DNA from 2 places in the Mesobacillus boroniphilus genome. Region 1 is predicted to be linked to the other one. Evidence: a T-box and tRNA genes for the amino acid it is inferred to sense, from the RefSeq annotation. Region 1 holds a T-box; the other holds one or more tRNA genes.
What was found. The T-box of region 1 lies ahead of leuS (leucine--tRNA ligase). A T-box ahead of a tRNA ligase gene usually reads a tRNA of that ligase, here a tRNA-Leu.

Region 1 (4,373 bases):
TACATGCTGGCGAATTTCTTCTCCAAGATTGCGCCATTCCTCCCAGTTTCCGAGCTCATCTGCTGCATCCTGCCTGCGCGTTCCCATCCGCTCCTGAGCTCCGGCAACCGCGCCTCTCATGAATGAGTCATTAATGCCATTCTCCACACGCTTTTTAAAGTCATTAGTACCGATTTTCATTGGCATAGGAAGTCCTCCTTCTTTATCGACTATTCAGCACTTCGGCGATATGCAGCACCTTGATGGGCTTGCCCTTTCGGTCGATCCGTCCACCGATGTTCATCAGGCAGCCAGCGTCAGCCCCAATCAAATAATCTGCACTTGTTTCTTCAACGTGCATCACCTTTTCATCGACCATCTGCTCTGAAATCTGCGCCATTTTTACTGAAAAAGTACCGCCGAACCCGCAGCATTGCTCCTTGCTCGGAAGCTCGGTAAATTCAAGATCCTTCACATTTCCCAATAGAATCATAGGTGCCTTTTTCACCCCAAGCAATCTCGTCATATGGCAAGAAGTGTGGTAGGTAACCTTACCCTTGAACCGGGCTCCAACGTCTTCGATTTTTAAAACATCTACAATGAATTGTGTCAGCTCATACGATTTTGCCGCCAGATTCTTCGCTTTTGATTCCCAAACAGGGTCTCCCTTGAAAATATGGGGATACTCATGGAACATCGCAATGCATGAACCAGAAGGGGAGACGACATACTCGGCATCCGCGAACGTATCAATCATCGACTTCATCGCCGCTTTCACTTCTTTTACATAACCACTGTTATACGCTGGCTGCCCGCAGCAAACCTGCGATTCAGGAAAATCAATTTCGCAGCCAAGCCGCTCCAGCAGCTCCACCGTCGCTTTTCCCACATTGCCCTGGAACATATCAACCAAACAAGTCGCAAAAAGAGTCACCTTCATCGTTCCGCCTCTTTTCCTCTACCTTTTTACAATAATTGTACTATATAAAATTAGTCAGCTGAAAAAATCTTTTGGCGGGGAATATATTCTGTTTTTCTTTGATCCGGAAGGGATGGGGTTAATGGATTTCAATATATGAGTGGCAAGATCAACAGAGTCAATTCCTAAGAACTCACGAAGCTGTTGATTGTCGATGGAAAAACCATGTAGTAGAAAAAAGTCTTTAATAGCGGAGATATGGGCAGTTTTTGAAAGGTGGCTGCAGGAGGAGCATATCCAATTCCCATGTATCCTTTTCATTCCAAATTGATGACATTCAGGGCATTGGATGCCTTTAATTAATTCATTAAGCGGGAGATTCAATACCTTTGGATCAACGATTAGTGGCTGATGAGATTTAATTAATTTGTGAGCAATCTTCTTTAGGTCCTTCATTGTGAGCGTTTCGGATTTGAATTTCAGTTTCATATCTTCAATTTTATAAAGTGCGCGCGCTGTACGGAAAACTCTATAGAATACTTCAGGGGAATTGTTTGAGTTTTTGATGATTGTTTGTGCGCTGCTGATGGTGACAAAATACTCTATAGGTGGGTAGGAGAATGAATTGTTTTTCAGCCAGGTGGTTAAGTTTGAGGTTTGAATCTTCGCCTGTAAAATGGGATTCCCATATGTATCTTGTTTTCCATCAATAGTTCTGATCAATTGATCAAATGTTAAATCAATGTCAATTTCACCAGCGTAGTTTTTGGATTCGAAATTAATAAAAAATGAAGGGGAAAGGAGAAGGGTATCAATTTGAAAGTGGGTTTCAAAATGAGGAAGCCTCAAGCCTTGGAGGAGGATAAATTCCTTCTCCGGAAGTTGTGCAAGATAATAATCCAAATCAACTTCTCCTTTGTACCCGGCCTTTAATTTCATCAATTTTGTCTGGAACTCTTTCTTACGGGGGTGGTTAAAGGGCAGTCTTTTCACAACAGCTTCATAAATAAGAATTTTCACTGGAATTGTCCTCTTTTTTAAAATCAAGTACATCACTCCTTTTCATTTCACTCAGATTTTACCTCTTTTATGGAAAGAATACAGTGAGAAAACTCCCTCAGCGTGAAAAATATTAGTAAAACTCTTAGAAAAAATATTTATTCGGAAATCAGGTTTGTTTAATCGTAAATAAATGAATTTGTTCGCAAAAAAAGAAATTTATTCGCAAAAAGTAATGCTTTATTCGCAAACTGGAAATCTCGAGCGATTTTTTCCAGAAATGTGTCCGAAAGTATAGCAAAATTCCCGCACAAATTTGACCAAACCTTCATAAACTACTCTCCATAATCATTTATTTCATCGCCGCTTGCATATGGGAGGGAATTTTATTACAATATCTCTATATTCATAATGAAAGACTTCGACAAGGAGTAGTAGTGGTGCAAAGCCTGATGAAGAGAGCTGGCGGTGGGTGCAAGCCAGACAGGACCATCATGAACTCGCCTTTGAGTCGCAGACGTGAAACACAAGTAGCGTTTGCCGTTTTCCGCGTTAAGGATGAATGAAGCGAGTGTTACACACTAATTTGGGTGGTACCGCGGGAGATCATACATAACCTCTCGTCCCTTTTACAGGGGCGGGAGTTTTTTATTTTTCAGGAGTCATCGCACTTTACGATCAACAAGCTCCATCCGCTAAAATAAATCGAAACCAAACAGGAGGACATTTACGATGAGTTTTAACCATCAGGAAATCGAGAAAAAATGGCAAGCTTATTGGGAACAGAACAAAACGTTCAAAACAACTGAAGATAAAGGGAAAGAGAAGTTCTACGCGTTGGATATGTTCCCGTATCCATCTGGTGCCGGCCTTCACGTTGGCCACCCGGAAGGATACACAGCGACTGACATCCTTTCACGCATGAAAAGGATGCAGGGCTTCAACGTTCTTCATCCAATGGGATGGGATGCATTCGGCCTTCCGGCAGAGCAGTATGCATTAGATACTGGGAATGACCCGGCAGAGTTCACGGAACAGAACATCAACACGTTCCGCCGCCAAATCAAGGCATTAGGTTTTTCATATGACTGGGACCGCGAAGTCAACACGACTGACCCTGAATATTATAAGTGGACGCAATGGATTTTCCTTAAGCTTTATGAAAAAGGCCTTGCGTACATTGATGAAGTTGCGGTTAACTGGTGTCCGGCTCTCGGAACCGTTTTAGCGAACGAAGAAGTAATCGACGGTAAAAGTGAGCGCGGCGGACATCCGGTTGAACGCCGTCCGATGAGACAGTGGATGCTCAAAATCACTGCCTACGCAGATCGCCTTCTTGAGGATCTAGATTTACTTGATTGGCCGGAAAGCCTTAAGGATATGCAGCGCAACTGGATCGGACGTTCAGAAGGTGCCGAAATTACTTTCAACATCGACGGACACGAGGGAACGTTCACCGTGTTCACGACTCGTCCAGATACATTGTTCGGCGCAACGTATGCAGTATTAGCACCTGAGCATCAATTGGTTGATAGAATCACTACTGCTGAACAGCGTGCAGCAATTGAAAAATATATTGATGAAATCAAGAGCAAGAGCGACCTTGAGCGTACGGATCTTGCCAAGGACAAAACTGGTGTCTTCACTGGTGCGTATGCAATCAACCCAGCGAACGGCGAAAAAATGCCAATCTGGATTGCGGACTATGTACTTGCTTCATATGGAACTGGTGCAATCATGGCAGTACCTGGCCATGACGAGCGCGACTACGAGTTTGCTAAAAAATTCGATCTGGAAATCAGAGAAGTTGTTGCAGGCGGAGACATCGAAAAAGAAGCTTACACTGGCGACGGTGAGCACATCAACTCTGAATTCCTTAACGGCATGGGCAAGGAAGAGGCAATCAATAAGATGATTGCATGGCTTGAGGATAAGGGTATCGGGACAAAGAAGGTTACTTATCGCCTTCGCGACTGGCTGTTCAGCCGCCAGCGCTACTGGGGTGAGCCGATTCCAATCATCCACTGGGAAGATGGCACAATGTCAGCTGTTCCAGAAGACCAGCTGCCACTAGTTCTTCCTAAAACGACGGAAATCAAGCCATCAGGCACTGGTGAATCGCCACTTGCCATTATTGATGACTGGGTGAATGTTGTCGATCCTGAAACAGGTAAAAAAGGCCGCAGGGAAACGAATACGATGCCGCAATGGGCCGGAAGCTGCTGGTACTACTTGCGCTACATCGATCCGAAGAACGATCAGGCACTTGCAGATGAAGAAAAATTAAAGCAGTGGCTTCCTGTTGACATCTATATCGGAGGAGCAGAGCACGCGGTATTACACTTGCTTTACGCTCGTTTCTGGCATAAGGTCCTTTACGATGTGGGAGTCGTCCACACGAAGGAGCCATTCCAGAAGCTATTCAACCAGGGAATGATCCTTGGCGAAAATAATGAAAAAATGAGCAAATCAAAAG
Region 2 (4,373 bases), 780 kb from region 1:
ATGAGCCATTCCTCCTACTTGCTTCGTATTTACATCATAATGTAATCGATTACAGAAATCAATCATTTTCTTTCAAAAACAATCATTTTTAATCAAAAAATATAAAAAACATTAATGTTTATGAATGTTTTCAGAAAATTAAAAAACCCTCCACAAGTGGAGGGTAAGCTTCATTAACAAATAATGTGGGAAAGATCAAATGAATTTTACCTTGTCATTCTGCAGTCTGTTGAGTTTGAGTTGTGTTTTGAACTTGAGTTACCGCACTTAATGCAGATGAAATTTCATTTGATGCTTGTTTAATTGCTTCCTGAGCCAGCGTAGGATCGGAATTTGCTTTTTCAATCGCTTTTGTCAATAATTCTTGGGTAAGCGTTACATTAGCTTTAGCTTGATTTAGCTGATTAACATCAATTTGAGGCATGAAAGATCTCTCCTTTAATTTTTTTACTTTTTTATAATGAGCATTTGCTGAATTTTTATAATGGTAAAAAATACCCGAAAACCTTCATCATATTTTTGTTTCTAAATTGAAACTATATAAATGTGGAGGTGTCTAAATTGGTGAACAAAGATAGGCAAAATAAAATAAAATATAGTATATGGGATACAAGAGTTGACGAGAAACAACGTAAAATCATTGAAAAATCACCTGAACTCACTGATGGTTTCAACAACAGAACAAGCAAAAAATAGGTGCGGAAAAAAACTCCATGAGGGAGGAAGATGGTCCATTAAATTTACCTTATAATAGTGCTGCTATTCCCTGAAAACCGAAATATACTCCAAATCCCAATAATGAAAGCCCTGATAATATTGAGATAACCCTTAAGCTTCTATAATTCAAAAATTTCCTGAATCCAGTAGTTATTGCGGCTACAAGTATATCCCACAATGCCAATCCAAGAAAGATCATACTGCTATAAACCAACAAATCGGTGCGACCATAGCTGCTGGCGGTTTTGGCCAGGACTGACCCATAAATCCCCAACCAGAACAGGATTGATAAAGGGCTGCTTATCGACATCAAAAAACCTGTAAAAAAACATTTCATCAATGATTCCTGTCCTCGGCTAAACGCAAGGTTAATATCATTCGCCTTCACGATACATTCAATCCCTGAATATGTAAGGACGAATCCACCAAACAGCCACAGGAATATTTGGATGATGGGCATGTCCAAAAAATTCACAAGGCCCAAATAGATTAATAGCATAAAAATAGCATCGGCAATCATTGATCCTGCACCGACGATCCATGCATGCCAGAAACCATTTTTGATGCCCTTGTCCAATCTGGCGGAATTGACCGGTCCAATTGGTGCAGCCAATGTTAACCCAAGAAAAATATAGCTTACTAGTAAACTCACACTCAATTCCTCTTCCTCCAGCACACAGAAACTTTGTAAATTGTATGCCGTGAAATAAAAACTTAATACAACATGTCCAGTTTCCCTCAAAAAAATGAATTGAAATTGCTTTTTCCTGTGCTATAATTTTTTTAAATACTTATTCGCGGGTGTGGCGGAATCGGCAGACGCGCTAGATTCAGGTTCTAGTGGTGGCAACACCGTGGAGGTTCAAGTCCTCTCATCCGCATACAAAGAAGGTGCCTAGAAATGGGCACTTTTTTTGTTTATAAAAAAGGCTATTTTCGCATTAAATGTTGCTTTTCGATCAAGTAACTGCTTCAGCACCCTTAATGGTATCGGGGCTCTTTTGAGGAGGCTTCTGAGCTAGAATTTGCATCAATACTCGTAAAAACCCAGGTGCCGGTTTTTACTTTCGCTGTGAAAGCAACAAAGTTTACGAAAAGAGCGTTAAAAAAAGAAAAAAACAGCCTGGAATCATCCAGACTGTTTTCACCTTATCTTATCATTATCCGATTAGATTCTGACTATGGTTGTTAACCACTTCAAGAACCTTAGTTGTCTGCTCCATATCACTTTGACAAATTGGGCAAGCGGGGACATTGCTGCTTTTAAAATTGTCGCGAACCCAGCAATTGCAATCATCAGAAGTACATACCCATACTTTCGTTTCAGCGGTTACGATCTCTTCAGGCGGTTTTCTTCCAAATGCCATTTCCTCACGCTCCTATAGGTTTAGTTATGGTCCTTTTCGATTTTGAAGGCTTCCACTACATCATCCAGTTGATTGTCAGGATTTTCGAAAAAAAGGAAGCAACAAAATATTCGAAAAGACCTTATCATCGTTCGATTGATAAAAAAATTCATTTATTATAAAAAGCCGGCAAATGAAACTTTTTATAATAAATGAATGCTCCGAAAGTTGATATCTATTCCATTTTACCACACTTTCTTATTTTTACCAAAAGTGACACATTGGCAGTGCCTGCGCAACAGTTACTAGTATATTCTTTTCATCCAAAATTTATTAAAACTGCCCTTAAAAAATACATTGATTATACAGAAATAGGTTGTACACCTTCAGTATTCTGAATAGAAATAGTACAAGCAAATTACGCTTTGACTATTGGAGGTATTTTAAAAGTGAATGTCTTCTTAGGCTATATTTTCCTTGGATTATCACTCGCCGCCCCAATTGGCCCTGTAAATGCAGCGCAGATGGACAAAGGGATCAAGAGCGGCTTTTTTCAAGCCTGGCTTCTCGGCTTAGGTGCCCTCACAGCAGATATTATCTATATGCTGACAGTCTATCTTGGAGTAGTTAAATATCTGGAGACTCCGTTCATGCAATCTTTTCTCTGGCTGTTTGGATTCTTTGTCTTGATATATACAGGAATAGAGACGATCATCGGCTCAGGTAAAATCGTCATCGATAATCGAAGCCAGGATTCTGGTTTCAAGTCTTTTTTGTCTGGGTTTATCATGTCTATTTCCAATCCACTGACAATATTATTTTGGCTGGGGATTTACGGATCTGTCCTTGCCAAGACCGCTTCATCTTACGGAACTGGCGAACTTGTCATTTACAGCTTTGGCATCATACTAGGCCTTATTCTCTGGGATATCGTTATGGCCGCTATTTCCAGCAGCTTCCGTAAGCTGCTTACAACAAGGTTACTGACGATTATTTCCCTTATATCTGGAATTTCATTAATTGGCTTTGCTCTGTTTTTTGGATATCAAGCATTGAAGCTTTTTCTTTGAAAAAGAGTGCCATGAGAAGGAAGTCCCATATCCTGAAAAGCTGTCATAATAACAACGGATTCTTGACAGCTTTGACTTCATTTCATGAAAAGCTGTCACAATAACAACGGATTCTTGACAGCTTTGACTCCATTTCCTGAAAACCTGTCACAATAACAACGGATTCTTGACAGCTTTGACTTCATTTCCTGAAAAGCTGTCACAATAACAACGGATTCTTGACAGCTTTGACTTCATTTCCTGAAAACCTGTCACAATAACAACGGATTCTTGACAGCTTTGACTTCATTTCCTGAAAAGCTGTCACAATAACAACGGATTCTTGACAGCTTTGACTTCATTTCCTGAAAACCTGTCACAATAACAACGGATTCTTGACAGCTTTGACTTCATTTCCTGAAAAGCTGTCACAATAACAACGGATTCTTGACAGCTTTGACTTCATTTCCTGAAAAGCCGTCTAAATAACACAGGAATTTCTTTGTTTATAAATCGCAGATACATGACTGGTCTCTGTCCAGCGCATAAACTCCGGCATGTTCCTGGTTTCAAGCACAGCGCATGCAACAGGACTCATATGGTTATGTTTCCGGTTTAGGTTTCCACATACTGCTCCGCTTTCATTAGGTCAGAAAGCTGCTCTTTGTCCAGCATTCTTTCTCTTACCGCGAATTTCTTGATTGTTTTCGGGGTTTTCGATATATAATAGAGGTGACAAAATTAAAAGGATGAGCATTCATGAATATTACCGGACATACTACCGAGATCCTTGATGATCCATTTGGACTTCTTACAGGGAACAGATATGAATATTTTTTAAATATCGAGGTAGACGAAGAGGATGAGCTCTATACTGAAAAAGGCCTGCTATTGAAGGTGCTTTTCCTGGTAAACGGAGAAGAAAGACGGATCCTGCAAAGCTATTTCATTGAACAGGAAACAGAGAAGGTCCTCGATTTTGAACTTGAAGATGATGAAGTGGTGCAAGTAAAAAAGTATTGTGAGGAAAACTTGCCAGCTGAGGATGAAAAAGAAGAGGAATCAAACTAAAAAGAGCAGAAATTCTGCTCTTTTTTTATTTGTAATTATACCTCTACTGTCTTACCTTCCTCAACAATATGATAAAGGAGATGGGCAAGGTGTTGAACAGGTCCAAGTTCCCCCTCTTCTTCGTTAAGTTCTTCAGTAAATTCCAGGTCATTCAAATACAATGCTGAAAATTCATAGAAATCCTTCAGTT

Region 2: it encodes a tRNA-Leu, which carries the amino acid that the T-box ahead of leuS (leucine--tRNA ligase) is inferred to sense. The anticodon was not compared.

What each region holds. Positions count from the first base shown of each region.
Region 1 covers NZ_QTKX01000001.1:2,485,523-2,489,895, reverse strand. Annotated here, with positions in the region: gene DYI25_RS12650 (LutB/LldF family L-lactate oxidation iron-sulfur protein) at 1-186, opposite strand, end outside; gene DYI25_RS12645 ((Fe-S)-binding protein) at 203-919, opposite strand; gene DYI25_RS12640 (nuclease-related domain-containing protein) at 974-1,918, opposite strand; T-box leader at 2,310-2,528, shown strand; gene leuS (leucine--tRNA ligase) at 2,630-4,373, shown strand, end outside.
Region 2 covers NZ_QTKX01000001.1:1,708,700-1,713,072, forward strand. Annotated here, with positions in the region: gene DYI25_RS08680 (DeoR/GlpR family DNA-binding transcription regulator) at 1-2, opposite strand, end outside; gene DYI25_RS08685 (hypothetical protein) at 215-424, opposite strand; gene DYI25_RS22590 (hypothetical protein) at 562-696, shown strand; gene DYI25_RS08690 (LysE family transporter) at 746-1,375, opposite strand; tRNA gene DYI25_RS08695 (tRNA-Leu) at 1,515-1,598, shown strand; gene DYI25_RS08700 (cold-shock protein) at 1,878-2,084, opposite strand; gene DYI25_RS08705 (LysE family transporter) at 2,513-3,133, shown strand; gene DYI25_RS08710 (DUF6509 family protein) at 3,872-4,183, shown strand; gene DYI25_RS08715 (cytosolic protein) at 4,219-4,373, opposite strand, start outside.